4 regions of the Chryseobacterium arthrosphaerae genome follow, and region 3 is predicted to be linked to each of the others. Evidence: riboswitches for the same ligand, from Rfam matches in the RefSeq annotation. Region 3 holds a riboswitch; each other region holds the start of a gene.
What was found. A riboswitch is a leader RNA that binds a small molecule or an ion and turns the genes downstream of it on or off. The one in region 3 is predicted to bind cobalamin.
Positions count from the first base shown of each region.

Region 1: linked by a shared signal. The riboswitch ahead of BBI00_RS11275 (TonB-dependent receptor plug domain-containing protein) and the one ahead of BBI00_RS10570 (acyl-CoA thioesterase) in region 3 are both predicted to bind cobalamin.
Region 2: linked by a shared signal. The riboswitch ahead of BBI00_RS01260 (T9SS type A sorting domain-containing protein) and the one ahead of BBI00_RS10570 (acyl-CoA thioesterase) in region 3 are both predicted to bind cobalamin.
Region 4: linked by a shared signal. The riboswitch ahead of metE (5-methyltetrahydropteroyltriglutamate--homocysteine S-methyltransferase) and the one ahead of BBI00_RS10570 (acyl-CoA thioesterase) in region 3 are both predicted to bind cobalamin.

Region 1 is NZ_MAYG01000001.1:2,505,717-2,513,206, reverse strand. It holds gene pafA (alkaline phosphatase PafA) at 1-168, shown strand, start outside; gene BBI00_RS11290 (tetratricopeptide repeat protein) at 227-1,354, opposite strand; gene BBI00_RS11285 (helix-turn-helix domain-containing protein) at 1,351-2,946, opposite strand; gene BBI00_RS11280 (T9SS type A sorting domain-containing protein) at 3,159-4,472, shown strand; cobalamin riboswitch at 4,607-4,782, shown strand; gene BBI00_RS11275 (TonB-dependent receptor plug domain-containing protein) at 4,816-6,657, shown strand; gene BBI00_RS11270 (hypothetical protein) at 6,675-7,490, shown strand, end outside.
Region 2 is NZ_MAYG01000001.1:272,938-280,427, forward strand. It holds gene BBI00_RS01235 (alanine dehydrogenase) at 1-132, opposite strand, end outside; gene tsaE (tRNA (adenosine(37)-N6)-threonylcarbamoyltransferase complex ATPase subunit type 1 TsaE) at 200-601, opposite strand; gene BBI00_RS01245 (T9SS type A sorting domain-containing protein) at 762-1,499, shown strand; gene dnaG (DNA primase) at 1,683-3,668, shown strand; gene clpP (ATP-dependent Clp endopeptidase proteolytic subunit ClpP) at 3,782-4,468, shown strand; gene BBI00_RS01260 (T9SS type A sorting domain-containing protein) at 4,666-5,778, opposite strand; cobalamin riboswitch at 5,850-6,037, opposite strand; gene BBI00_RS01265 (esterase-like activity of phytase family protein) at 6,296-7,490, shown strand, end outside.
Region 3 is NZ_MAYG01000001.1:2,354,563-2,362,052, forward strand. It holds gene BBI00_RS10535 (hypothetical protein) at 1-229, shown strand, start outside; gene BBI00_RS10540 (uracil-DNA glycosylase) at 216-857, opposite strand; gene BBI00_RS10545 (GNAT family N-acetyltransferase) at 987-1,493, opposite strand; gene BBI00_RS10550 (hypothetical protein) at 1,530-1,841, opposite strand; gene BBI00_RS10555 (endonuclease MutS2) at 2,007-4,154, shown strand; gene BBI00_RS10560 (hypothetical protein) at 4,264-4,926, shown strand; gene BBI00_RS10565 (hypothetical protein) at 5,021-5,818, shown strand; cobalamin riboswitch at 5,852-6,032, shown strand; gene BBI00_RS10570 (acyl-CoA thioesterase) at 6,149-6,532, shown strand; gene BBI00_RS10575 (HD domain-containing protein) at 6,589-7,179, opposite strand; gene BBI00_RS10580 (XAC2610-related protein) at 7,181-7,490, opposite strand, start outside.
Region 4 is NZ_MAYG01000001.1:825,811-833,300, forward strand. It holds gene BBI00_RS03645 (MBL fold metallo-hydrolase) at 1-589, opposite strand, end outside; gene BBI00_RS03650 (dioxygenase family protein) at 729-1,358, opposite strand; gene BBI00_RS03655 (LytTR family DNA-binding domain-containing protein) at 1,432-2,220, opposite strand; gene BBI00_RS03665 (Lrp/AsnC family transcriptional regulator) at 2,457-2,918, opposite strand; cobalamin riboswitch at 3,113-3,299, shown strand; gene metE (5-methyltetrahydropteroyltriglutamate--homocysteine S-methyltransferase) at 3,470-5,776, shown strand; gene BBI00_RS03675 (DUF1062 domain-containing protein) at 6,737-7,366, shown strand; gene BBI00_RS03680 (Dyp-type peroxidase) at 7,433-7,490, opposite strand, start outside.

The sequences.
Region 1 (7,490 bases), 150 kb from region 3:
TACGATTCACACATTCCTTTGATCTTCATGGGATGGGGGGTGAAGCAGGGAGAAAGTAACAAGGCTTATCATATGACTGATATTGCCCCTACTGTCTCTTCTTTACTGAAAATTCAGTTCCCAAGCGGAAGTGTAGGAAATCCTATCACGGAAGTTATGGGTCAGTAAATTGAATATAAACGATACAAAAAAGACATTCCTGCGGGAATGTCTTTTTATTTAGATGCTATAGTGTGCGGATCATTTGCTGTATATCCTTTTGATAGGTCCTGTTTTGTTTTCTTATTTTCAAAATAAAATATAACAAAACACTGATGATCAGGATTCCGGTAATACCGGCAATAATTTTCACAGAGCGGTAATAAGATTTCAGTTTTTTGCTTTTTACAGCACTTTCTTTATTATAGTTATCTATAGACTGATTAATGGAAGCCAGTTCATTTTGCTTCCTTTTGAAGTGCATCTCAAAGTATTTCTTATTATAAAACTGGTACAGGTCCTGTTTTCCCATTGCCAGATAATTATCTGCCATTTCCTTATAAATTCCTTCATTGAGGATAATATCGCCGGTATTTCTGCTGAGGTTTTCAGCCTTTAGCAGAAGATCCAGCGCTGTCTGGTTTTCACGTTTCTGTTTGTGTACTTCCGCCATTCCTTTCAGGGCAAATGCTTCCAGACTTTTAGCATGGTTTTTCCGGGCATAACTGATGGATTGTACAAATGCCTGTTGTGCCTTATCAATCTGATCCAGGTTGAGATAGCAGTAACCAATATTATAATACACAACACTCATATTGGAATAAGTAGTTGTCTTTACAGGTACCTTTTCGAAATTGGCTATTGAGATCAAAAATTTTTCCAGGGCAATTTCAGAATTCGACTGGCTTTTATAGATCATTCCTCTTATGGCATAGCTTGTGGCTGTTTCTATGTACTTTTCCGGTGTTTTCTCCGGAATCTTAGCCAGATACTGATCCGCTTCATTCAGGGTTTCAAGGCTTTTGCTGAAAAGTTCCATTTGCTGATACTGTATAGCAACCATCACCAGAACGCTGGCCTGCTTTTTAGGATCATTTATTTTTTGTGAAAGTTCTTTAGCTTTTAAAATGTATTTCAAGGATTCATTAAAGTCCCTCTTGGCAATATTGGCCGTTGAAAGCAGGATATATATTTCAATGGAAGCGTTGACATCATTGTTCTTTTTTAATAAATTTTTTCCGATCCGTATGGCGTTGTCAGGGTTATCATAAATTTCAAGACGGGCTTTTTTTATAACGGTATTATTTCCGCCAGGTTGCGCCTTCATAAAGATACAAAAGCAAAGGCAGGCAATTATTGTAAAGACATGCTTCATGATGTTTTGTTTTTGCTGATTTCCTGAATATAGGCATTGGGAGACATTCCGGTAACTGATTTGAAAACCGTAGTAAAGGCACTGTGCGATGAAAATCCCGAATATTCAGCCAGATAACTTACTTTATAATTAAGAAACGACGGTTCTGTCCTCAGAAGGTGAGCAATATGATTGATTCTTAATTCATTAATATACCCGTTGAAATTCTTTCCTTTGCTGGTATTAATGACTTCCGAAAGGTATTTGGTATTGATCTCCATTTGAGAAGAAAGTGCGGAAAGTGACATACTTTTGTTCAGATAACGGTCAGACTGTTCGAATTCCTCGAGTTTACGGAGAATTTCTTCCTCTTTTTCCTTTGAAATTTTGCCGGAGTCTTTACCCTGGACTTTTTCCAGCACTTCAGCCTTTTCTGTTGAACTGTTTGTTACAGAGTTGTTTTTCTGTTTCAGTTGGCTCTGCTTTTCAAAAAAATCAAATTGCTTTTTTAAGTCTTTATTTTTGTTTCTGATGATCAGAAAAAAGACCAGCAATCCAATGATGATCAAAAGTAAGGTAAGGATGAAGAACCAAAGTGATCCTAAGTAATTCTGCTTCTGAAATTCAAGGTTTTTGTTCTGATTGGTTTCCATGAGTTTTACAATATACCGTATTCCTTCTCTTGTATGAGCATCGTTCTGGGTCTTCAGATCAGTATAGGATTTATTGTATTGGTGATACTTCACATCGTCATGGAGAGCAAAATAATTCCTTGAAAGAGATTCATAGATTTTTATTTTTAAATTGTTGAAAGGAAGTTTTTCGATCAATGAGAGTCCGGTTTCCAGTTTTTCAGCTGATGTTTTATAATCCTGTTTTAAAAAATAATACCGGGATAAGCTTTCATAGGCTAAACTGAGAAGGAAAGGAGAGTTTTTCCTTTGTTCAAGATCTGAAATCACATGTTCTATGAGCTGTTTAGAGTCTTCCGGGTTATTTTGTCTCATCAGATAGGAAGAACGGAAGATATTGTTTTCAATCCTAATGATCCTGCTCTCTTCGTCATGATGGTTCAGGTATTGATCGCTTTTAGCAAGATTTTCCAATCCTGCACGATAATTTTTATTGATTCCAAAGTTGATAGCCTGCAATTGGAAAAGCTTGGCAGCTGTTGTTTTTAATTTCGGATCCGTACTTTTCAGTAGCCTGGAATCAGATAAAAGGGCCGTAATAATTTTCTTTGACTGGCTATACAATCCCAGATTCTGATATTGATCTGCAAGGCTGTAATCTCCAAAAACCTGTAAGAAATAAGAAAGATCTTTCTTCAGACCGGCATCTTCTTTTTGAGAATAAATATTGACAGACTGTACGTAGTCACCTTTCATGGCAAAAGCTTGCGAAATGATGTTCTGAAGTATTATTTTATGCTCCGTTCCCTGATCACTTACAAGAAGCCCCTGTGAATAGCTGATGCAGTCGTCAGGATTCTGATAGAGTTTCTGGAAGGCCTTATCTGCCAGAATATTGAAGTCGGGACCGGATTGTCCATTGATGACGATGGAATACAATATAAACAGCAACCCTAAAACCCGTCTACTACTTTCAGTCATTTTTACGGATAATATATTGCTTTTTAATTTTTTTTGAATGATTCTTCTGAAATCTGTCTTCAAAACGGATTGTTTTTATGTCGTTTGTTATCAGTGTTTTATGTTTTTAATTCTTTTGAAATTCATGAATTGTGAAAGTCAAATTCTTTTATTTTGGTAAATATAAGATTAATATTGTTTTCAATAATTTCAAATACTAAATATAATAATATATGAGAAAAATTTACAAAATGTCAATGAAAGTATTGGCGGCTTATTTCTTTCTTAATTTTAATATTGCGGAAGCACAGCTTACGGTAATGGGCTTGGGAAATTATAATGTAGGCTCAGTTTCTGACAGTGGAATCGTGAGTATGCATACCAGTGCCGGCGGAATATATAAATGGACTGCCGCCGGAGGACTTGAACAGATAGGAATGATCTCCAACGGATATCCGGCTGCAGGAAGAACCGTTGTTTCTAATGACGGAAAGAAAATAGCCTCTTCAGTTACCAATACCGCAACAGGATTTAATGAAATATCAACTTATGATATAGCAACTTCCACATGGGTAAACAGGGGAGGCCTTGTACCTACCGGCTGGGATGGGAGTGTAAGCTCTACATGGGGAATGTCAACGGACGGAAATACGATTGTAGGGCTGGGCTTTCTTACTGCAGCCAATGCACATGCCGTGAAATGGGATGAAACCGGCGGAATGGTAGACCTGGGAAGTATAGTACCGGGAAGAAGTTCAAGGGCAAATGCCATAAGTGCCAACGGAATGGTGATTGTAGGATGGCAGGATGAACCAACAGGAACAAGAAGCGGTGCAAAATGGGTAGATGGAGCCGAGACCTTCATTACAGATGGTAACGGGAATAACGTAGGTGAAGCAGGGGGCATTTCTGCGGACGGAAACACGATTATAGGAGCCGGAAACCCTAATCCCTATGTCTGGAATGCTACAAACGGGCTTACTTATATAACGCATCCCAATGCCTCATTCTTCTTCAAAGGAGGCGCTACAGGAATTTCTGCAGACGGTACAAAAGTCATTGGCTATTACAGGGCATTCGGAGCACCGCCAATGTCAGGAGAAGGTTTTATCTGGACATCGGAAAGCGGACGTATTAATCTTAATGATTATGCAGTAGGATTAGGTATTAATACCAACGGGGTAACGATGGGGCTGCCTCTTGCCATTTCCCAGGACGGAAAGAAAATTGCAGGTATGGGGACCGATTCTTCCAATCAGATGGTTGCTTTTTATCTGGATCTTACCAGCTACCTGTCTACCAAAGAACTATTAAAAGATAAAAATACAATAAGTATTTATCCTAATCCTGTTGCTGATATCCTGTATTTCAAGGGAACAGAAAAAATTGAAAAGGCGGAAATATATAATATGGCAGGACAAAAAGTAAAATCATATGATGCTGTAGAAGACCGTATTGATGTATCATCTTTATCCAATGGGGATTATATTCTTCAATATTCGGTAAAAAGAGGAAAACAGCAGACTTATAAATTCATCAAAAAATAATTTCATATTAAATACAAGTAGTGGTATGAACAGCTGTTTTCAGTAATGAGAGCAGCTGCTCTTTTGTATATATGTCGGAAAAACATAGTGCTTTGGGCGATATGTCTGGTTTTTGTCCAATACATATAAAAAACTATCTTTGCAAAAATTTTGGTTTCCAGTATTTTGGAATGAAAAGGGAATCGGGTGTAACTCCCGGACTGTCCCCGCAACTGTAGATCGCAATAAAAATTTCTGTAAAAAACCACTGTGAAAACGGGAAGGTGCAGAAAGCGAAAGTCAGGAGACCTGCCGGAATTATAATTTAAAAAACATATTGCTTTCGGAGGAAAAGTAAAAGAATATGGGTATAAAAAGATCTTTAGTACTGTTTTTTTCGTCTTATGGCTGTTTTCTTTTAGCACAGGAGAAGACCATAGATACTATTTATGTTTTCGACAATCAGATGAGCAGAGTGAAGCTCTTTCATCCTGTAAAAACCATCTCAGCAGAAGAAGTTGAAAAAAACTCAACCAACCTTTCCGAACTTCTCAGATTTCAATCTCAGGTTTATATTAAAGAAAATGGCCGTGGAGCGGTTTCTTCTCCATCTTTCAGAGGAACTACTGCTCAGCAGACTGCTTTTGTATGGAACGGCATTAATATCAACTCTAATTTTTTAGGACAGGGAGATATCAATAATATTGCTGCGTTCGGCTATGACCAGATCGGAATAAAAGCTGGCGGAGGGAGTGTTATCTACGGCAGCGGAGCCATTGGCGGGAGTATTCACCTCAATAATACCCTTGATTTTAATAAAGGTTTTCACGGGGCCCTATTTTCTGAGGTAGCATCTTTTAATACCTATAATAACTTTGTGAAAGGTTCTTACAGTAATGATAAGTTCAGTTTTAAGGTTTCGGGAAATCACTCGATAAGTAAAAACGATTATACAGTTGAGGAAGATTACAGAAAAATTTATAACAATGATAATGGACAGTATTATAATACTAATATTAATATAGCAGTTGCCTATAAGATAGCTCCGAAACATCAGGTTTCCTGGATATCAGAGATTTTTGATGGAAAACAACATTATCCTGTTCATTTCGGAGATCTGGAAAATAAAACAAAGTATGAAACTCAGAATCTTCGGAGTCTTGTTTCATGGGATTGGAATAATACAAAATTCAGTAATTCATTCAGGGCTGCTTACACAGAAGAGAATTTTCAATATTTTGGTACTCTTGGCAAGCCTGCAAGTAGTGGAGGAACAGGAAAAAACTATATTTTAAAAAACGATTTCAATTATTTTCTAAATTCAAAATGGAATATCAATATTATTGGTGAATTTCAGACCAATAAAGGAAAAGGAGAGGGGAGTTCAGGAATTGGAGATATTAGTAGGAATGCAGGGGCTGTTTCGGCCTTACTTCGTTATTTCCCAACAAAGGATTTACGTTTTGAAGCTGGAATTAAAAAAGATTTTGTTGAAGACATAAGTTCGCCAACTTTATTTTCTTTCTCAGGAAAATGGAATACAGCAAAATGGTATGAGCTGGAATTAAATGTTTCAAGAAATTTCAGAGCGCCTTCATTTAATGATTTGTATTGGGCTCTGGGAGGAAATAAAGATTTAAAACCTGAAACCTCTTATCAATTTGAGTTGAGAAACCTTTTTAAAATGGGAGTCTTTAAACTTTCTGTAGCTCCTTATTATATGAAAATTCAGGATATGATCCGTTGGCTCCAAACTCCTGCCGGATATTATGCTGCTTCCAATACTAATAGAGTGGAAGCATATGGACTGGAAACTCAGTTGGAATTAGAAAAACAGTTTGGAAAGCATATTTTGAAATCTAATCTGGGATATTCCTATACCAGGTCAACAGATCTCGATATTCAAAAGCAATTGATGTATGTTCCCTTACATAAATTTACCGGAAATATAGATTATCATTATGATTTTATGAAATTATATGTGCAGGGGATGTTTAACGGATCAACTTATACCGACTCTAATGAGACAAAAGCTTATGCTCTCACTCCCTATTTTGTACTGAATGCCGGGGTAGAAGCAACTGTTTTTAAAAATTATACGATAGGATTTAAAGTTAATAATATTCTTAATGAAACATATTATACAATGCTTTCTTATCCGTTACCTAAAAGAAATTACAGTATCAATTTAAATATCAATTTTTAGAATAAATTAATTTACATATGAATATTAGAAAAATTTTATCTCTTGTAGCTGCTTCCATGTTACTTTTCAACGTTTCATGTAGCACTGACAGTAGTTTTGAAGAAACAATTGACGGAACACTTAGATTTGACTCCGGAGTGATTATTTCCAACGAAGGTGGGTTTACAACGACAACTTCTGAAGTTTCTTATATCAGCAATAATCTTGCAACGGTATTTAATAAGATCTATGGCGTAAATAATAATAATGAGCCATTAGGGAAGGTACTTCAAAGTATAGGTTTCAATGGAGACCGTGCTTATTTGGTTTCTAATATCCCGAATAAAATTGACATTGTAGATCGCTATACATTCAAGAAGCAGACTACTGTAACCTCAAACCTTGACGGAGCAAGATATATTGCTTTTTCAGGAAAACAATATTATGTAACTAATAGTAATTTTGATACACATAAGAGAAAACTTAATATTTATAATATTTCAGATAACTCTTTCGTAAAAAGTATTGATCTTACAAATGCTGCTGAAAAAGTAGTTGAAGCAAATGGCAGCATTGTAGTACAATCCGATGGTGTAGGCTACGATGCCAACTGGAATGCGATTCCAACGGGATATACTGTTACTATTGTAAATCCTTCTACAAATGTAATCAGCCAAACAGTAAATCTTCCCAATGAAGGAATTATCAGAGACCTTATTTCATATAAAGGAAATGCTTATGTACTGGTTTCGGGTGATACTAATTCATTCATTTATAAAATTAACACCGCCAATGGAACTTATGAAACAACAACTTTGACGGCAATACCAAAAGTACAAAAGCTTAGCGCTGAT
Region 2 (7,490 bases), 2.1 Mb from region 3:
TCTCCTTTCGTTGAGACAGGTCTCTTTGGGAATCCCAATACTGAATTGTTTTCCCTTCTTTATAACCTCCAATTTTTCCTCTTTCGGCATCAATTCTTCTTCTGTGAAAGGAGTAAAAATATTTGTACTCATCCTTAAATTAAATTATGTCTTACAGATTGTTTTTTACACTCAATTAATGAGCAAAGATACATAATATTTAATCGAATGTAACTTCTCTGTTTTCACCCGTGTTCACAATACTCATTGTGTGGTAGTTGAGCCCGTACAGCTCATCTTCATACACTTCCGGCCATTCGATGATGCACAGGAAAGAATTGTCAAGGTATTCTTCAATCCCGATATCATAGACTTCTTCAATGTTTTTGAGACGGTAAAGATCAAAATGATATACCTTTCCCTTGGGAGTGTTATATTCATTCACAATGGAGTAGGTAGGAGAGTTTACCTCGTCTTCACTGCCCAGGTTTTTAAGCAGAAATTGAGTGAAAGTAGTTTTTCCGGCACCCAGGTTTCCCTTTAATAAAAGGATATTATATTTTAGATTAGGAATGACTTCATCCACAATGTGCTGCCATTCCGGTAAAGATTGTATTTTCATTTGCCAAATTTAAATCTAAATTATGTTTTTTATTATTATTTTGATTGCTAATAACAAAGAGTAAGTCCTTTTTATGTATCGTATCGTTTGTTTGGAGTGGTGTTTTCTTGTGTTTTCGATAATGAAACCTTATATTTGATTGAATACTAAATATTTTATTATGAAAAAAATTTACTTAGCTTTATTTATTTCTTTTTTTGGAATAGCAGGCGCACAAGTAGGTACAACCTGTACCAACCCTATTGTAATTACCTCCTTGCCATATACGACAACGGATGACACCGCAAATTATGCAGACAATTATGACCCTGATCCTGATAACAGCCCGGCTTGCAGTGGTTCTGCAGATGATTTTGGCAATTATTACCATGGCGGGAATGATGTGATTTATTCTTATACCGCTGCCTCTTCAGGAACTATAAAAATAGAAATTCCCGGTGCAACGGGATGGACAGGCTTATTTGTTTATACCAATTGCGCAGATATCGGCTTGAACTATGCTGCATGTGAAGGCAATGTTTCAGATGATGATTTACTTATTGATAATTTTGCAGTAACTGCAGGGCAGACCTATTATATATTGATTTCTTCATGGCCAGCCCCGCAAACTGTTCCTTATACGCTGAACGTTACCTCTCTGACACTTTCCGTACATGATGCTGAAGTGAAAAAGAAGCAGACCGGAATTTATCCTAACCCTGCAGCCAAAGATTTATTTTTTAAATCAGAAAAAGAGATTACTTCCGCAACCGTTTATACCATGGAAGGTAAAAAACTGGAAACCGCAAAAGTGAATAACAATTCGATTTCGGTGAACCATCTGAGTGCAGGAAGTTATATTGTGGAGTTTACGGATAGATCAGGTAATACCTCTGCAAAAATATTCATCAAGAAGTAAAGACATCCTTTATTTCTGACGCTTAAAAATCTCCGTTACGGAGATTTTTTTATTGATAAAGCGATGAGGTCAGGTTTCTGTCTGTTGATTATTGGCTGGTTTTGTTCATTTTTTTGTTTTTGCCGGTTTTAAATTCTGCTGCCCGAAGCTTCAGATTTGTACATAAATACTTAATTTTACAGCATGATTTCCAAACAGACCATAGATAAGATATTCTCCACGATCAGAGTAGAAGAGATTGTGGGTGAATATGTGCAGTTGAAAAGAGCAGGGTCTAATTTCAAAGGGCTCAGTCCTTTTCACGACGAAAAGTCGCCAAGTTTTGTGGTGTCACCAAGTAAACAGATCTGGAAAGATTTCTCTACCGGAAAAGGAGGTACGGCCATCTCTTTCCTGATGGAAATTGAGAATTTTACTTATCCTGAAGCGCTTCGCCACGCCGCTAAGAAATACGGAATTGAGATTGAAGAAGATCAGCGTGAAATTTCCGAAGAGGCCAAAAATGCGCAGACGGAAAAAGATCTTCTCTATAAAATTCATGAAGTGGCCAATACCTATTTTCAGGAAATACTTTGGGATGATCAGGAGGGAAGAAGCATAGGACTTTCTTATTTTAAAGAAAGAGAGCTTAAGGATGATATCATCAGAAAATTCCAGTTGGGATATTCTCCGGAGAAAAAGAATGCTTTTACAGCATATGCGCTGGAGAAAGGGTATACGAAGGAAATACTTGAAAAATCAGGACTTTCCATCTTCCCTGAAAACACTCCTGCCGGGGTAGACCGTTTCCGGGAAAGGGTTATTTTCCCGATTCACAGTTTTTCAGGAAGAGTATTGGGATTCGGAGCAAGGATACTGAAGAGCAATGTCAAAACGGCAAAATATCTTAATTCCCCTGAAACCGAAATCTATCATAAATCCAATGTTCTTTATGGTTTAAACCAAAGTAAACAGGCCATTTCAAGAAAGAACGGCTGTCTTTTGGTAGAAGGATATATGGATGTGATCTCCCTGCATATGTCAGGGATCGAAAACGTAGTAGCAAGTTCGGGAACCTCCCTTACCACCGAGCAGATTAAACTGATCAAAAGGCTTACTGAAAACGTAACCATCCTTTTCGACGGAGATAATGCCGGAATTAAAGCAAGTTTCCGCAGTATCGACATGCTGCTGACAGAAGGGATGAACATCCGTGTTTTGCTTTTCCCTGACGGGGATGACCCGGATTCCTTCGCCAGAAAGCACCCGCAGGAATACGTTGAAAAATACATCGAAAACGAAGCGACGGACTTCATCGATTTCAAAGCGGAAATCCTGTTGAGAGATGTAGGCAATGATCCTATCAAAAAGGCAGAAGCCATCCGTGATATTGTAAAATCGGTTTCCTTTGTACAGAATGCACTGAAAAGAGAAGTTTATCTGAAGGAAGTTTCCAATAAATTCGGACTTTCTGAGCAGAGCCTTTTCAACGAGCTGGATGTTCAGAAGCAGATCACCCAGAACCAGACCCACCACGTTCAGCAGCAGCAAAAAGAGAAGGAAACCCCGAAAATGGAGATTGTTCCTCCGGATAAGGAAAAAGAAGATCCTTTCCTGTTTGATGTTTTGTTTATGGAAAACAAACTTGTTGAGCATATGTTGGCATTCGGGGATATCGTTCTTAAAAGGAGAAATGAAAATAATGAAGAATATCAGATAACAGTTATTGAAGAAATTCTTCATCACTTTGAAGAGGAAGAATATACTTTTTTAGTTAAAGGGAATGAGATTATTATCAATCAGGTAAAGGAAGGAATTCAGAAAGACGAGTTGAGAAGTGGAAACTTTTTTGTATCTTTTATGGATGAAGAAATTACCACAAAGGTTGTAGATGCATTGATTCCTCTGGATGAACTGGAAAACTGGGCTTCCAGAAATATTTATCCGCCCAATTACGGAGATAAGGTGGCAGATCAGATTAAAGGTGATGTCTTATTGCATAAATACAGGTATATCGATTATCTGATCACCGAAACAGATAAACAGCTCGATCAGTACAGGGATACTGATGAATTGAAATATTATGAGCTCATAAAAAAAATAACGCTGCTGAAACAGGCTTCGATAAGGCTGAACAATATCATTGAATATTCACCCATCAAAGGAATCTATAGAGACAGAAGAAGATAATTCAGGCACAATGTTTTCTAAGATTCTGTGACAAAAAGTCCTATAAAATTTTAGGAATAAATATTGTAATTTAAACTTCGAGAATATTTGTTAAAATAATACATAATAGAAATATGGACATTAAAAAGGAATTCAGAGATTTCTCTGTAAAACATTTAGGAAACAACGGTCTGGTTACCGATCAGTATATGGGAATGTATGGCCCAACGAATCTTACCCCGTACATCATGGAAGAAAGAAGATTGAACGTTGCTCAGATGGACGTTTTCTCCCGTCTGATGATGGACAGGATTATCTTCCTGGGAACAGGTATTGATGATCAGGTAGCGAATATCGTTACGGCACAGCTTTTATTCCTTGAAAGTGCAGACCCTTCAAAAGATATTCAGATTTATATCAACTCTCCGGGTGGTAGTGTATATGCAGGTTTAGGTATTTATGACACCATGCAGATCATCAAGCCTGATGTAGCTACAATCTGTACAGGGATGGCAGCATCAATGGGAGCAGTACTACTGGTGGCAGGTGAAAAAGGAAAACGTTCTGCACTGAAGCACTCAAGAGTAATGATCCACCAGCCTTCAGGAGGAGCACAGGGTGTTGCTTCTGACATGGAGATCAACCTTAGAGAGATGTTGAAACTGAAGCAGGAGCTATATGAAATCATCGCGCACCACTCAGGCCAGACCTACGATTGGGTTGAAAAATCTTCTGACAGAGATTACTGGATGACTTCTGAAGAAGCTAAAGGCTACGGAATGGTAGATGAGGTACTTCAGAGAGCAGCTGAGAAAAAATAATTGATTGTAAAATCACAGAAACCGCACCCATCTGGTGCGGTTTTTTTATGATCTGCAAAATTTTGATTCTGTTATTAAAGGTTTAGATTCCTACGGAATGACCATTTGGGGTAAACCATTATTTCAATTGGGTCATTCCGTAGGAATCCGGCTGGTATTGCATTATCAGAATATGGGAAAGCTACAACACTGATTTCCTATTTTTTAACAATTTTATGTATCGTAGAACGATCATTTGTTTTAATCTCAACGAAATAAATTCCTGTCTGTAATGATTGAATATCAATTTTAGTCATCTGGGAAGTCATCACTTTCTGTCCTGTTACAGAATAAATATTCACCTCCTTAAGCTTTTCAGTGGTTTCGATCTGAATAACATCACTGGCGGGATTAGGATAAATACTGAATTTTTTCTTATTCACATCCGAAACTCCCAGCATTGCATCAGCTGCTTCTGCAGGCGTGAAAGGTCTTCTTTCTCCAAAGCTCAGTCCAAGCCAATCGTTGTTTGCCAGTTGAACCTGAGACAGATTATCCTTCGTTTGCCAGCTTGATAAATCTTTTCCTTTGTATACTTTCCAGCTGTCAGTTCCTGAAGAATTTCCGGTAAAGCTGTTTAATGACAGGGTGGAAATTTGACTGTTAGCTGTGGTAAAATTAAAATACGGAGCCTGGGCCTGAATTAACTGTAGAGCCTGCTCAGCGGTTAATGTACCGTTGTATTTGATCCCAAAAACGAAAGAATGCGCATTGCCGTTAGCATTATCTGTCCCGAAATCAATAACGACAAGGCTTTTATGAGTTCCGGTTCCGATCCAGTTGGTGATCTGAGATGAGGTATACCATTGGGAACTATAGGCAGGGACAGGGGTGGATGGGGGAATATCCATATCATCCAGACCATATTTAATACCAAACCATAATCCGTCTATTAAATCAACATAACCTGCACCATTATTGTTATTCGACATATTTTCTGCATCTGAACCTATCCAGGGTATCCAGGAATCATTAGTACCTGGAGTATGGTGGTTGTATTTGAAGCTGTAGAGAAACCCTGATAAAATATCAGCTTCCATGTTAGGTTCTGCTGATATAATAGCATTCATCATATCTTCTGCTTTTAAATTATCAGCATCAAAGCGATATCCCCATGCATAAGAATTGGGGGTTGTATCGTCATTGAAATCGGCAATGAAATAAGCCTTTTTAGAACCGGTTCCTACCCAGAATTTAATGTCGTTTTCTGTAAACTGGGCCGACAACAACTGCATACAAAGCAGTAAGAAAAAAAAATAGATTTTTCTCATGATATTATTAAATTAAAGTTTTATTCCCGAAACTTATGGCAGAAAAAAGAACCTGTCTTTGTTCCCCGGATTTTAAACAGTGTCCTAAGGCAGGTCTCCTGGCTCACATCCTTTAGCAGCCTTCCCGGAAATTGATCCAGTGGCAAAAATGCTAGAGGTGAAACGGTTTACAGTTGCGGGTACAGCTCAAGAATTGAATAATATTCTCACTTGATTCCCTATTAATGAACAGTGTTCAACCTTAAAACGCCGCAAATATATCATATAAATTTTTGGTACTCCTTTTGTGAATTATTGATCCGTTTCCTGTTGTAGAAAATTATAATAAGCATTTATAGTGCTGTATTTTTTAAATTAATAAGGAATTTGATATTGTGTTTTTATTTCCGGATTCTGATACCGGTTATTATTGTTGATGTTGAATTCATTTTGCAGGCTCTATTGTTAAAGTACAATTATCATTGTATTCAAGATCAGTTTATAATCAATTTATACTTTCGCAGCCATAAAAGAAAATATGAAAAAGTTACTTTTATCTGTTTTGATGCTGGCTGCATTGGCATCATGTAACGACAATGATACGGTAAACAATCCGGATACTGATATCAATTACTCAAGACTTCCCCAGGAATTTCCTTTTACCAAATTGGCAACAATCAATGGAGTAGACGTGATCAATGGTGGGTTTGGTTCAGGAGCGGCGGCACATCCTACCCGAAAAGGAGAATTTTATGTGATTACAGACCGTGGCCCGAATACTGATTATCTGAACGGAAAAAAATTCCTGACACCCAATTTCACGCCAACCATTATGCATTTTAAGATCAATGCAGACGGGAATGTGGAGGTTATTAAATATATTAAACTTAAAAACCCGGGAGGACAGCCTATTACTGGGCTTCCGAACCCTGTGGGAATGGGCAGTACAGGAGAAGTTCCTTATGATGCTTCCGGAAATGTTCTGGGTACGGATAAATACGGATTGGACAGTGAAAGTATTGTTGCTGCACCGGATGGTACATTCTGGGTTTCTGACGAATATGGCCCTCATATTGTACATTACAATGCTGACGGGATTGAACTGGAAAGAATAAGTCCGGTTGGGGTAAATACAGGCCCGAGAAAATTACCTGCAGTTTTAGCCAAAAGAAGAGCCAACAGAGGAATGGAAGGTCTTTGTATGACACCGGATGGAAAAACCCTGGTAGGTACCATGCAATCGATGATGTTTGTCCCTACTAAAGCGTTGGCAACCAATACAACCCTGATAAGAATTGTGACATTTGATATCAGTACCGGGCAGACCAGACAGTTTCTATATAAACAGGATGGTGGAGCTTCCGATTCCGTTTGTGATATTACCGCACTGAGCAATACTGAATTTTTAGTGATCGAAAGGGATGGAAATTTCGGTTCACAGGGAGGAATCAAAAAAGTATACAGAATCAACCTTGCCAATGCCACAGATGTAAACGGGACTGACATCAATGCTGTGAACGGAAAAGAAATAAACGGAAAGGCTCTGGAGCAATGCTCATGGGATGAAATTACCAATGCCGGAATAAAACCTGTTTCCAAAACCCTGGCCGTGGATCTGGTTAAAAAGTTAGGGTATGAGCATGATAAATTTGAAGGAATTGTTTATTTAGGAAACAATAAACTGGCGGTTTTCAATGATGATGATTTCGGAGTTGTAGATGATGGAAACGGAA
Region 3 (7,490 bases):
TGAAGTGATGGGAACTTCTACCAGACCCCGCATCCTGAATCTTGCCAGTACAGATTTCCCATCAAGAAATTACAAACAATCTGCTGTTTTTAACGGATATACGATTACTTTACAGGATGTGGCCCCTTATCCTAAATCACAGGAAGGAGCAAAAGCATTGAACGGAAAGTACAGGATAGGAATTACCATCAAAAAAGGCGGAAATCCTTCAGATACTACCAGGAAATAGGCTTCTTCCCTTTGGAAACCAGGTATTCATTAATTTTTGAAAAAGGCCTGCTTCCAAAAAAACCTCTGTAAACGGAGAACGGCGAAGGGTGTGCCGATTTCAGAATAAAATGTTTAGCCGGATCAATAAGTTCGGCTTTTTTCTGTGCAAAAGCGCCCCACAATACAAAAACCACATTTTCTTTTTTATCGGAAATTTCCTTAATGATAAAGTCTGTAAATTTTTCCCATCCCAGATCTTTGTGTGAATTGGGTGAATGTGCACGAACCGTAAGCGTAGCATTCAACAGCAAAACGCCTTGTCTCCCCCAATCATCCAGCTCTTTGGAAGTACGTACCACTCCCAGATCATCTTTGAGTTCAATAAAAATATTTTTAAGGGAAGGCGGTGCAGCCACCTGCTCGGAAACAGAAAAGCACAGCCCGTTGGCCTGGTAATCATTATGATAAGGGTCCTGCCCGATAATTACTACTTCTACATCATCAAAAGCCGTCAGCTCCAGTGCTCTGAAAATCTGGTTCTTCGGCGGAAAAACTTTTGTTGTTGCATACTCGTTCTTTACTTTTTCCCAAAGGGTTTTAAAGTATTCCGTACTTTTTATCGGGGCTAAAATTTCTGTCCAGGTCATACTGCAAAAGTAATTAATATTAAAATAAAAGCATAGACTGCCCATAAATATCTTCATTTTTTCATAGCTGACCAGGCTTCGTAATAGATCCTCTCTGAAACGGAAATATATAAGGTTACTGATTTTTTATCATATCCTGTTTAAACTGAAGATAACATTTTCAGGGTTGTTATTATCTTTCATACCTTCTTCTGAAATAAAACGATGTTTCAACAGCAATGACTGTGATGCTTCATTGAATTGGTGGGTATAAGCCAGAATCTTTTGTAAGTTGAGCTCATCAAAACCATATTGTAAAACCCTATTCAAAGCTTCGCTCATGATCCTTTTTTTATGATAGTCCGGCAGGAGTTCATACCCCACTTCAGCTGTTTTTCTGTCATCTGAGAAATTCCATATACAAATTGTTCCTACAAGATTTCTTTGATCTTTAAAGGAAATTCCCCAAAACAGCATATCACCGTTCCGTATTTTATTTTTGATATGAAGAATAAACTCCAGTGCTTCGTAATTATTTTGGGGCGAGTTTCTTTTTACATATTGATTGATATAAGGATTACTCCTGATCTTCAGTATATCTTCAGTATAACTTTCATCAACTTCTTTCAGGATCAGCCGTTCTGTTTCAAGTTTCATGTAAAGGATTTATTATTCGGAATCATGAATTTCATCTTATACAAAAAGGTACAATCTGGTTCTTGAAGACCGGGTTTCTTCATAGTCAAAGTATTCATATCCACCACTGCTGTTTTTCCTTACAATCTCTTTTTTAGGAGTAGTGTCATTTTGCTGGCTGAGATTAATGATTCTTTTTACCTCATCATCCCGAAAGTTTCTCAGTCCATAATTTTTGGTCTGAGTTTTTTTCGTCTTTTTAAAACCTGTTTTCTTTTGAACTTTATTCACTCTTCCATGCTCATCTTTTTTGATCTGAGCCTGGGCTCCTGCTGAAAGAAAAAGCAGGGTAAACAGTAATAGTCTCATGGATCTTTTTTAGTTATTGCAATATAAGGCTTATTTTGCTATGATAGTGCCGGGTGTAGAGTTTGACTGTAAAAAATAACAGAATAGAGACATAATTCTTCATTAATCTATTTTGTAAATCGCTCAAATATACGTAATCATCAAAATTCTCACTAAATTTGCACTGTGTATATAGATAAAGAAGATTTAGACGAATTAGAGTTTCCGCAATTGCTCGCGGAAATCTCCCCATTTGCGTATTCTCCGAAAACAAGAGAAAAAATTCTTCAACTTCGTCCGATGGAAATTGACGAGGCGGAACTTTCACTGAAAAAAACCTCAGAATATCTGTCGAGTTTTGAAAGTTCAAATGCGATTCCGTTTGATGAATATGAAGATATTGAAAGTGAGCTGAAACTGATGCTGATTGAAAATTACCGTCTTGAAAACAGTGCTTTCATCAAAATCAAAACCATCACGGAACAGATCGGAAAACTGCAGAAGTTCTTTCCTACCATGCCGGAAACTTTTCCTACTCTTATGGAAGAAGCTTCAGTATTGGAATTCAGAAAAGAGATTATTGAGAAGGTAGATAAGGTTTTCAACCGCTTTGGTGAAGTAAAAAGTGAGGCTTCCCCAACTTTAAAAGGCATCAGAACTGAAATCCAGCATGCTAAAAAAGCAATTCAGGAAAATTTCAACAGGGCCCTTACCACGTATGGGCAGAGCGACTTTCTGGATGATATACGGGAAACGATTATTGATGACCAAAGGGTGTTGGCGGTAAAATCAGGATTCAAGAAAAGAGTTCCCGGAAGAACGCTTGGAATTTCCAAAACCGGTTCTATCACCTATATTCAACCGGACAGTGTGGTAAAACATTACTTTAAGCTCCGGGAGAATGAAGAGGAAGAGAAAAAGGAAATCGATAAAGTTCTGAGAAAACTTACTGCTGAACTGGCAGAGTTCCAGCCTCAGCTCTGGAGATATCAGGTGTATATTTTTGATCTTGATCTGGTAAGGGCTAAAGCTAAGTTTGCCGATCTGATCAATGGAGTTCTTCCAAAGATCAACCGCCATAAAACATTAAGATTAAAGGATGCCTTCCATCCGCTGTTATGGCTGAGAAACAAAGTGGAGAATAAAACAATCCACCCACAAACACTTACTTTAACGGAGCATAACAGGATTATCTGTATTTCCGGACCGAATGCGGGAGGAAAATCAATTACCCTGAAGACCGTTGGATTACTACAGCTGATGATTCAGAGTGGTATCCTGGTTCCTGTTCATCCGAAGTCCGAGATGTTCTTTTTCGAGAAGATCATGACCGATATCGGTGATAATCAATCCATCGAAAACCATTTGTCAACCTATTCATCAAGATTGAAGAAAATGTCCGGGATCATTCGTGAGGCAGATTCAGACACCCTTCTGCTGATTGATGAATTTGGAACCGGTTCCGATCCGGAATTGGGCGGGGCTTTGGCAGAAAGCTTCATGGAGTTTTTCTATGATAAAAAGAGTTTTGCCATTATCACCACGCACTACACCAATATAAAACTGGTAATAGAACAGCTTCCCAATGCTCAGAATGCAGCAATGCTTTTCAATGAAGAGACGCTGGAGCCGATGTATAAGCTGGAAGTAGGACAGGCAGGAAGTTCATTTACTTTTGAAGTAGCTGAGAAGAACAAAATCCCGAGGTTTATCATTCATTCTGCCAAGAAAAAGGTGGAACATGATATTGTGAACCTGGATAAAACGATTGTAAAGCTGCAGCAGGAAAAGTTCGAGGTTGAAAAACTGAAATCCGATCTTGCTGAAAGAAAAGAGTCTGTAGAAGATAAGCGTGATAACCTTCAGAAACTGAACGACCAGCTTCAGCAGAAACTGTTTAATTTCCAGAAACTGTATGAAGAAGAACACCGTAAGCTTCAGTTCGGAAACAAAATCGAAGCTTTCATCGACAGCTATACCAAAGGAAAGTCTAGAAAAGATGTTGTGAAAGACTTCGTAAAACTGCTGGAACAGGAGAAATTCAGAAAGCTTGGGGCTGACAAAGATGAATCCAAACGCCTTCAGGTCGTAAAAAGAAAGATCACCCAACAGCTTAAAAAGGAAGAGGTCATTGAAAAAATTGCCGAAACCAATGAAAAGCTTGAAGAGAAACGTAAAAGCGACCGTGCCGTATGGATGAAAATAGGTCAGCGTGTACGCATCACCGGAAGCACCAGTGTAGGAACTATTGAAAAGATCTCCAGAAACAAGGTGATTGTCAATTACGGAACCTTTAAGACGACGATTGATGCAGATGAACTTGAGAGAATTTAAGTGATTTTAAAATTACATGAACGCAAATAAACAAAGAGAGAGTACTGATACGTGCTCTCTTTTTATATTTATCTGATATTTTTCTTATTTTTAAAGAAAACTATAATTTATGAAACCATTAAAAGTACTTTCAGATCTTTTGCCGATACCAAGTTATACGGTGATCATCCTGTGTTTTTTCTTTCCTTTTTTTCTGATAAAATGTGGTGATACCACTCTGATGTCTCTCAAAGGAACAGATCTGGTAACGGGAGTTTCTAAAAAAGACATGAGTAAACGGATGAAAGAAAACCTGAAAAAGAACTCCCCTTTTGGTTCTGCATTCGGGAATGATTCCGCAGATCAGTCATCAGATACAGACAGTGAATATTCCCCGCTGAATGAATCCCGGGATAAAAAAGACAATGAAAATATTCCTCCCAGCCCTCTTATCATCATTGCATTTCTGGCTGCCATTGCAGGAATTATTGTTCAGCTGATAAAAAGTGTCAGAAAAAAATACCTGTATCATATTGTATTTTCTCTGATAGGGCTTCTTTCTTTTCTAATATTTTACTGGACCTTTCAATCCAAAATGGAGGGACTTGGAAACAATAAAATCGGAATGGGATTAGGAGGCGGAGTGACGATCAGTTATGGTTTTGGAACTGCATTTTATTTAGGGGCCGTCCTTTTTCTGGCCATTCTTCTTTTCTTCGGAGTATTTTCCTATTTCCTGAAAAATGATCCGGAAGCTATCTATGGGGCGCCAAAACAAAATACAGAAACCTGATACAGAAAGCAAATAAAAAAGATAGCAGGAAGTACGGCAAGATCATTCTCTTCCGCATTTAATTTATATATTTGGGGATCAAAAAATTTTCACAATGACTTTCATCAACAAAGCATTTTATCTGTCCGCATTCAGTTTTTTGTCCCTAGCCTTCGTTAAAGGCCAGAATAAAGTTCCTTTTGGAGTTGTAAAAGCCGAAGAAGGATATGCCAATGTACGGGTACATAAAGATAACTACAGAAAAATTGTAGATAAAATCCGTATGCGTAAAGGAGATGTATTTGTTTATGTAAAGCCTGCTCCCGGAGAAACGGAATGGATCTGGATCAAATATCCTGAAAAACAGGATGAAGACAAGCCGTTTGTACGCTATGAAACCCTTGACAGGGAAGGAATGGTGAATAAAGAACGTATTGCTTATATCGATCAGCTTCCTGCCTATACTCCATCAAAATCCAAGAACGGAAGGTCACTGATCTTCACAGACAACTCGGACCCGAAAGTCCCTACAGCCCAGAGAAGCAAAGTAGTAATTGATGTTTACCCTTCCAATGCCGGTTATCGTAAGAAAGAAAAAGATGCAGACGGCAAACTTCTTACCATCGATAAAGTAAAGCCGTGGGGAATAGGGAACGATCTTCCTGAAGGAATGACAGAGATCAAATCGATCCGGGTACAACAGCCGGGAAGAGGTTCGGTTTTCGTAAGAGAAGCGATCAAGAATATGTTTCAGCCGACTATGGATTTTGAAAACGTAGGAGTAACCGCCCTAGACAATGATAATATTTTTCTTTATATGATCAATGGTACCGGGGAAAACAGATATACTACCCTGTGGACCATCAAGAAAGGAAGAGTGATCAGCCAGATTATTTACCATAATCCGGAATAAATTCATTATTTTTGCCCCCGAAAAGTTTAACGCTTATTCATCACAGAAACTGGTTCTGCCTAGCCGCAGATTAAAAGGGAACCGTGTGAAAATCACGGACTGTCGCGCAACTGTAAGTAACTGAAATCTTTATCAAAAGATCCACTGTGCGAGGCATGGGAAGGAGATAAAAGATGTTACAAGTCAGGAGACCTGCCTTTTTCTTAAACAAGAAACTTTCGCGATCTGAAGTTTTATTGATCTGATGGATTGTTTCAGGAATTTCTAAGGTTCCTGTCATTATTCTGTTGTTTTAATATGATTTCATTTCGCTTTAATTAATAATGAAATATGACTACAGAAGAAAGAATTGAAGCTGCCGAAACCAGAATTTTTAAAGCGGTTTTCCCAAACACTACCAACCATTATGATACTCTTTTCGGAGGTACAGCCATGCAGCTGATGGATGAAGTAGCCTTTATTGCAGCTACCCGTTTTGCAAGAAAGAGAGTAGTAACCGTAAGCAGTGACAAGATCGATTTTAAAAAACCTATTCCTGCCGGAACGATTGTAGAACTGATCGGAAGAGTTTCATACGTTGGAAAGACCAGTATGAAAGTAAGTGTAGAGATCTATACAGAGCAGATGTATTCCTATGAAAGAGAAAAGGCTATTGTAGGTGACTTTACTTTTGTTGCCATCGATGAATTCAAAAAACCAATTCAGATTTTATAAATAGATTCGGGCGGCCTTTGGCCGCCCGAATCTATTATTTCTACGATTTAAAAGTATTACTTCAAAACCTTTTCAGTTTCCAGGCTTCTGTTCAGCAACAACTCAAAAGCCTCTCCCATTTCATCGGAAGCTCTGGTAATGGCATTTTCAAGCATATTTCTGATTTGTTTTTCGGTAACGCCAGCTTCTGTCCAGCTTTTTCCTGAGGTATGGGAGTTCAGGATAAACGGCATGATCCTGTCAATGGAACAGGCAAAAATAGCATCCGGTGTTTTTTCTTCTTCAAATTCAAGCCACAGATTAAAGAATTCTGTGCGTAGAGGCTCATCCAGGATTCCGAAGATCTTTTGTGCTGAGGCTTTTTCACGCTCAAACTTTCCTACCATGGCTTTTTCATCAAAAAGGAATGTATCTCCTGCTTCAATTTCTACCAGATCATGAATAGAAAGCATTCTGATCACCCTTAAAAGATCGATATCTGCCCGGTTTTTAGCATAAGGATAAAGGATCTGTGCCAGGATAATGATCTGCCATGAGTGTTCAGCCGTATTCTCTCTTCTGGTGTCATCTGCATTATAATTTCTTCTTTGCACGTTCTTCAGGGCATCTACGGCCAGAATAAAATCAATCTCTTTCTGTATCTTCATCTTACTTTAGTTTATTATATTCTTCTGATGAGTAAATCCTGGTTTTGGTTACCCATTTATTCTTTATTTTTTCTTTTGTGATCACTTTTACACGGTCTTCATTGGTCATATCCACTTCTTTTTCAAAAACTTTATCCAGTCCTTTATTCGGGATTACGGCGTATTCTGTAGTAAAAAGATCACAGCAACCGGATTTTCCGAAAGTAGTCAGACGTTTGCGTTGGGAGTCAACACCAAAAAAATCAAATCCGTTTGATGCAAGTTCCGTAAGTTCTTTACTTTTTACAAAGCTCATTCTGGTACTGTTGAAC
Region 4 (7,490 bases), 1.5 Mb from region 3:
CGCCCAGGTAAAGAAGGTAATGGTCATCCCTTCTGACAAGGGCAGCACTGCTTTTATAGGGATTTACGTGGCTCAGTTCATAGCCGGTTATAAAAAACGGGGTTTGGGGCGCCGGGATCTCTGTTCCTTCTTTAAGCTCATTATAATGATATTTTCCCAGCATCGGTTTTTGACCCTGGTCAGCAAAATTGATCCAGATATCTGTAATGAAATAATGATTTTGTAAAATTTGAATCACCGGTGAGATGGCAAAAATGTCCTTTTTAGAATCAGCAGGAGAATTGATAATAAGGCCTGACAAATGATCCAGATGGCCATGTGAGATAAAATAACCTTTGATCTGATCTTTCAAAACCGTTTCTTCCGGCCCGCTGAGGCTGTTCATCTGAATGGCTTTTCTTATGCCGGTATTCACTGTACCTGCATCAAGGCAGATAAATGTATTGTCTTTGGGGGCTCCTACTAAATACGCAGATAGGTTATCTTCCTGTTCTCCGCCATAAATACCTAATGGAATAAGATCGAAATTTTGTGCCTGGCAGGTCATGTGTATGATGAAGGCCAATAAAGAAAGTGCTGTTTTTTTCATTTTTTTAAGCTAAAAAAACTATCCTTTGTGGATAGGATAAGCAAATTTACATTATTTTTTCCCGATAAGAGGCCTTGCAAAAAGGGAATCCTTTGCCGTAGTCGTTAAAAATAAGCATGAATTGATCTGCTTTTCTGTCTTATGGATAATCAGGAATGTTTTTACCCAGAATGATATCTCTTCTGATGGTCATAAGCCCATCTTGCATATAAGGCTTTACGATTCCTGAGCCTCCTCTTCCGGGTTGTTTTTTTCTCATGGCTTTTTTCAGGGAAGGATCATCATCAAACAGGTATTCATCCAGATAGTATTCATTTTTATCCGGTTCTTTGATGGTGATATGGATGTGCTCAGGTTCACTGCCGTCAGGATAAGCAGCAGGCCTGAAGGTATAAAATGTATATTGCCCGTTTTTTCCGGTCTTTACCCAACCCCGGAAAAATCCATGCCGTTTTGCCCAGCCTGTTTCATTGCCTCTGGTTTCATAAATTCCTTGTCTATTGGTGTGATAAATGTATACAATGACATTTTCTGCCGGTGTTTTTCCGTCTTTTTTGAAAACAGTTCCGGTTACCTTTAGCTGGGGTTTGTTTTGCATGAATTTTGGAAGTGTATCTACGGGAGTCAATGTTTTATTTTGGTACTCATAGATCGCTTCACAGCCTTCACAAGGTCCTCCTATATTTTTTTTGGTCTGACCTTGGCAGGATGTTAAACCTGATATCGTCAGTAGAATCCAGAAAGAAATACTTTGTTTTTTTAAGTCCATAGCTTGTCATGTTTTTTATGTGAATGTATTTGCGAAATTATGGACTGAAAAAAGGTTGTAAAAATAAAATGTTTTATCCTGATGAATTGGTAAGCTGACCTGAGGTCCCTGTCGTAAAGCGTTTTTTGAATTCAGAAGTATAGGTCCTGCTCAATCTTACCAGAGTACCATCTGTCATCTGCAGATCATAATCGCCATTCAGACGGGATTTGAATGAGCGTATTTTGGAAAAATTAACTACAGCGGATTTGTGTACACGGATAAAGATCTGATCATCCAATTGTTCAAGCATTGATTTCAACGTTTCAGAATGCAGATACCTTTTGTTTTCAAGGTGAATAGAAACATAAGGAGTGGCAGAAGTGATCTGTATAATGTCTTCCGTATGGATGATCACATTATCTTTTCCATTATGGATAACGAATGTAGGAGAGACTGTGGCTTTTTCTGTATACACAGCATTAGGTTTCCGGACCGGGAGATATTGATAACCTAGAACAAATCCTGCATAGATAAGAACGGCTATAGAAAAGTCGTGGGTGAGGGTGTAAGAAAAGAATTTAAAAAGATCATATCTGCCCTGATAAAAAAAGAGAGACAAAATAGTTGCAATAAAAGGAAGCATTATAAGATGCACCGTAATCGGTAATATGATGAATAGTGCTGTTTTTGTATAGCTTATATGCGTTTCAGATTTCAACTTTTGATATAGAACCATTATTATGGGAATGTAGAGGATCCAAACGATCTTAAACAACAATGATTCGCTGAAATGAAAACTATAGCCGCTTCTCTTGGCCTCCCAGAAATCCTGAAACATATTTATAGTTGTAATGACAATAATGATTCCGGAAAGTATCATGAATAACTTTCCTGTATTCAAAGGAAAACGAAAGGGGGTTATCTTATTTGAAATCGGGGATGTCATCTCTTATAGTTTTTGTAGACTTTCGTTTTTTATCAAATATACTAAAATCATTGTGATGATGTTGAGTTACAAAATCTCTGTTGTTAAATCCGAAGCAATACCGCTACCTTCCGGAAATAGATTGAAGAATAAAGCTAAAACAGGGTGTTTAAAAAATATAATCAGAGATTTTATATGGTCAGCCCATGGTTGTTTTTGACTTCGGCCATGACAAATGTACTGTGTGTACTCCCGATGGAATCTACTGATCCCAGTTTATTGAACACAAAATCCTGATAATGTTTCATATCCCGGACCTGAACTTTAAGCAGAAAATCAAAATCCCCGGAAATATTATAGCATTCAGCAACCTCTTCGATTTCCAGGATTTCTTTTACAAAATCATATCCCACAGAACGGTCATGGATCTTTAATTTGATCTGGCAGAAAACGGTGAATCCACGGTTAAGCTTCTCAGCATCTAAAACAGCAGCATATCTTTTTACATAGCCTTCCTGTTCGAGTCTTTTTACCCTTTCAAAAACAGGAGATGGGGAAAGGCTTACCTCTCTGGCGAGTTCTTTCACGGTAAGTTTTGCATTTTTTTGAAGCAGTCTGAGCAGCTGCAGGTCTTTATCATCGAGTTGTTCCACAGAATATTATTCTTTTACATTATAAAATCAATCAAATGTACAGAATTATATTCTTTTTAAATTATTATTTTAAGTTTTATTTGCTTAATTTACTGTATTTTATTGTTTGTTTATTCTGTATAGTTAATTTTACACAAAATTAAAATCTTTTATTAATGCTGCTGAGTGTTCGTAAAAGAAACCGTTCTTTATCTACTTCATCAAACAGGAGAGGTTTTACTTAAGGTAAATTAATAGGGAATCATGTGAAAATCATGAGCTGTCGCGCAACTGTAAGCAGCATGCCAAAGGTTTCCGTCCAAAGATATCCACTGCGAAAAGCGGGAAGGATGACGGAAAACCGCTGCAAGCCAGGAGACCTGCCTTTACTGAATTGACAGTGCTTTCGCGGTCTGAAGCTTTGGGTCATACAGATGATATATCGGATGCATTTTCTTTTTGTAAGAATCTGCAGCATTCAGTATATTATTGTTTTCCATAGATTTCCGCAGAAGTACTACGAAGCATTTCAAAGAACTTTATCGTTAAGTTTAATTAAAAAGTTTAAAAAAATGCAAACTCACATTCTGGGCTATCCGCGTATTGGTAGCAAAAGAGAACTTAAAAAAGCCTGCGAACAGTATTGGTCCGGCAAAATTGTTTTGGAAGAACTTCTTGCTGCAGGAAGAACGATCTGTAACCACAACTGGAATATCCAAAAGGAGGCCGGGATAGATCTTATCCCATGTAATGACTTTTCATATTATGATCAGGTACTGGACATGAGCCTCATTGTAGGGGCCGTGCCATCCCGTTACCATGAAGTAGTGCTTAAGAAAAACAATACAGAGCTGGATCTTTACTTTGCCATGGCAAGAGGGTATCAAAAAGACGGATTGGATATCACAGCAATGGAAATGACCAAATGGTTTGACACTAATTACCATTATATTGTTCCTGAGTTTTACAAAAACCAAAAGTTTAAACTGAGTTCGGATAAAATATTCAATGAATTTGCCGGGGCCAGACAGGCTGGAATCAATGCAAAACCTGTGATCATAGGACCTGTTTCCTATCTTCTTTTGGGAAAAGAAAAAGAGGAGGGGTTTGATAAGCTGGATCTGGCAGAAAACCTTCTTCCTGTGTATATTGAAATCCTTACAAGACTTCAGGAACAGGGCGCTGAGTGGATTCAGCTGGATGAACCGTTTTTAGCACTGGATCTGACGGAGAAAGCAAAACAAACCTATCAGCTGGTGTATGCGGAGATAAGAAAAAAATTCCCTAAGCTAAAGCTTATTATTGCTACTTATTTTGACGGATTAAAAGACAACCGGTCTCTTGCCGTTTCACTTCCGGTAGAGGTATTGCATATAGATCTGGTAAGAAATCCTGAGCAACTGGAAGAAATATTGAAGATCATTCCTGAAAATCTAAGCCTTTCACTAGGTCTTGTGGACGGAAGAAATATCTGGAAGAATGATTATGAAAAGTCTTTGCGCTTCATTACAAAAGCCATTGAGAAACTTGGCTCTGAAAGAGTTTTCATTGCTCCATCCTGTTCTCTGCTTCATTCACCCTGTGATCTGGATGCAGAGACAGCCCTTAATCCTGAAATTAAAAACTGGCTGGCTTTTGCAAAACAGAAAGTAAAAGAAGTTGTTACCCTTAAAGCACTAGCTGCGGGTACAGATAATGAAAACAGTCTTACAGATTTTGAAGACAATAAAAAGGCAGTTGAAGGAAGAAAAACATCTTCCCTTATTCATAATGATCAGGTAAAACAAAGAGCTCAGGCTGTCACCAAGGAAGATACCCAAAGGAAAAATACTTTTAAAATCCGTAAGGAAGAGCAGCAAAAAACATTACAGCTTCCTTTGTTTCCTACCACCACCATCGGATCATTTCCGCAGACTGCAGAAGTAAGAAGCTGGAGGGCTCAATTTAAAAAAGGAGACCTTACGGCAGTACAATATGATGCATTACTGAAAGAAGAAACCCAAAGAACCATCCGCTGGCAGGAAGATATAGGAATTGATGTGCTGGTTCACGGAGAGTTTGAACGCAATGATATGGTGGAATATTTTGGGGAACAACTGGAAGGGTTTACATTTACTAAAAACGGCTGGGTACAGAGCTACGGAAGCCGTTGTGTAAAACCTCCTGTGATTTTTGGGGATGTATCACGGCCGGTACCTATGACAGTGTACTGGTCACAATATGCACAGTCTCAGACTGAAAAATGGGTGAAAGGAATGCTCACAGGGCCCGTTACCATCTTACAATGGTCTTTTGTTCGTGACGACCAGCCCCGCTCTGAAACCTGTAAGCAGATTGCATTAGCGATACGTGATGAAGTAGTGGATCTGGAGAAAGCAGGAATCAGAATTATCCAGATTGATGAGCCGGCAATCAGGGAAGGTCTTCCTTTGAGAAGAACCGACTGGCAGAACTATCTGAAATGGGCTGTGGAAGCTTTCAGAATTTCTGCAAGCGGAGTAGAAGATGCCACACAGATCCATACACATATGTGCTATTCTGAATTCAATGATATTATTGAAAATATTGCCGCTATGGATGCAGACGTGATTACCATAGAATGTTCCCGCTCTCAGATGGAACTTCTGAATGCCTTTGCCGACTTCCGCTATCCGAATGAAATAGGCCCCGGTGTTTATGATATTCATTCGCCAAGAGTGCCGTCCAAAGAAGAGATGGTTGAGCTGTTGAGAAAAGCGCAGCATGTAATCTCTGCCAGTCAGCTTTGGGTAAACCCGGATTGTGGGCTGAAAACCAGACATTGGGAAGAGACTGAAAAAGCTTTAATAGCAATGGTTGCTGCTGCTAAGGAAGCATCTGTTGAATATGCGGATTGTTAAAAGCTGGAAGTAGGGAAGTATGAATCCGGAAGCAACTATCCGGTAAATTATTTTCTGGCGGTTAAATGATTCAGTCGACTGACTATAGATAGGAGAGGTAATTCTTTTGGATTGCCTCTTTTTTTATTTCTGTGATGAAGTTTTTTATGGTATCAAAATAATTATTCCTCCAAGCTGGTGCGAGCATCTTGCTCGTACCAAAATAATAATTTTAAAATTATACTTATTTTCCGTGTTTCAAAAAATCATACTAGCAGCTCTTACAGTAAAAAATACTTTACAAAATAGTAAAGTGTTGTTATTTCATACAGATACGAGCGAGACGCTCGCACCAGCGAGGGGATCTTTCTTTGCATTTTTTTAATTGTTTACTGTACTCAACAAAAATAGTGTACGTTCTGTAATGCTCCCTGTTTTTGAATTTAATCCATCATTTCTTCGATAGCTCTTCGATACTTCTTCGGATGAGCTTCGGAAAAAGAATCATTTTATCGAAGCTCATCCGAAGAACACTCGAAGGAAACCCGAAGGAAACTTAAGATATGGTGATCTGAATAAAAAAGCCTAGAAGGTGCCAACTATAATCAAAAAAAATGGACTGATCTCTGAAAATTACTGTTGTAAGGAAAAAATCACTACTTTTATCACAACCAAGTAAACAGCTCGTTTTGAGAAAAACTCTTAAACTTATTACAGCTTAGTATCAGTCTCAGTAACCACAGGCTGATCATTCTTTCGTTCGGATAATCCTATCTGAACAGGTTTTCATTTCACCCTATTATTGTCCACATTGCTTGTAGGAGCATAACTATTTTGCTATTCCGATATGGCCGGTTTTACCGATCAGTACCCGGAGCAGGAAACAGTCTGTATCTTTTGTCTGAGTATCTTTCTCAGAACCTTGTAATGCGTGAATAATAGGCAAAACTTACCAAAGAATATTAAGCACGATTATAAGTAATGAGTATCCAGCATATATGGGAGATCAGAGTGAAAAATACTCCCTTGTTAAAAAAGAAATGCAGCCATTGTGACAGTGACAGATTTGCCTGCAGCGATAAATTCAGATTAAATGCCCAAAAAAAGAATATTGATATCTGGCTGATTTACAGGTGTGTAAAATGCAGCAGTACGTACAATATGACGTTGTTTTCAAGGATCAGAACAGAATCCGTCAGTAAAGAAATATTCAATAAAATGTCTGAAAATAATAAAGAAATGGCCTGGGAATATGCTTTTTCCCATGATATAAGACGTAAAAATAATGTTGAAGCCGATCCGGATAGCGTAGAATATGAAATACGGCACAATGAAATACAGGAAGAAGAAATGCTGAATCCGGACAGTGAAATGCTTACATTCAAAATAAAATGTCCTTTTGATTGTAATCTCAGAATGTCAGCTGTAATCAGAGAAGGCCTGAATCTTTCATCAGCTCAACTGAAACGGCTTATTGAAACTGATGCCATATGGTTGGATGGAAAACCTCTCCAAAAGAAACATAAAATTAAAAATGATGATACTGTTCAGGTTCATAAGGCAAAGCTGAAAAGCGTATTGAATAAAGATGAAGCCATTGATGCCGAATAAAAGTAAGGACCATTGCACCCGAAATGGTCCTTTTTGTATTGATAAAACAGTTTTCTATTTAAAAAATTAAGACGAAAAATCATCCAGCATATCTGCTGAAGGAACAAAAAATAAAGTGCCGGTT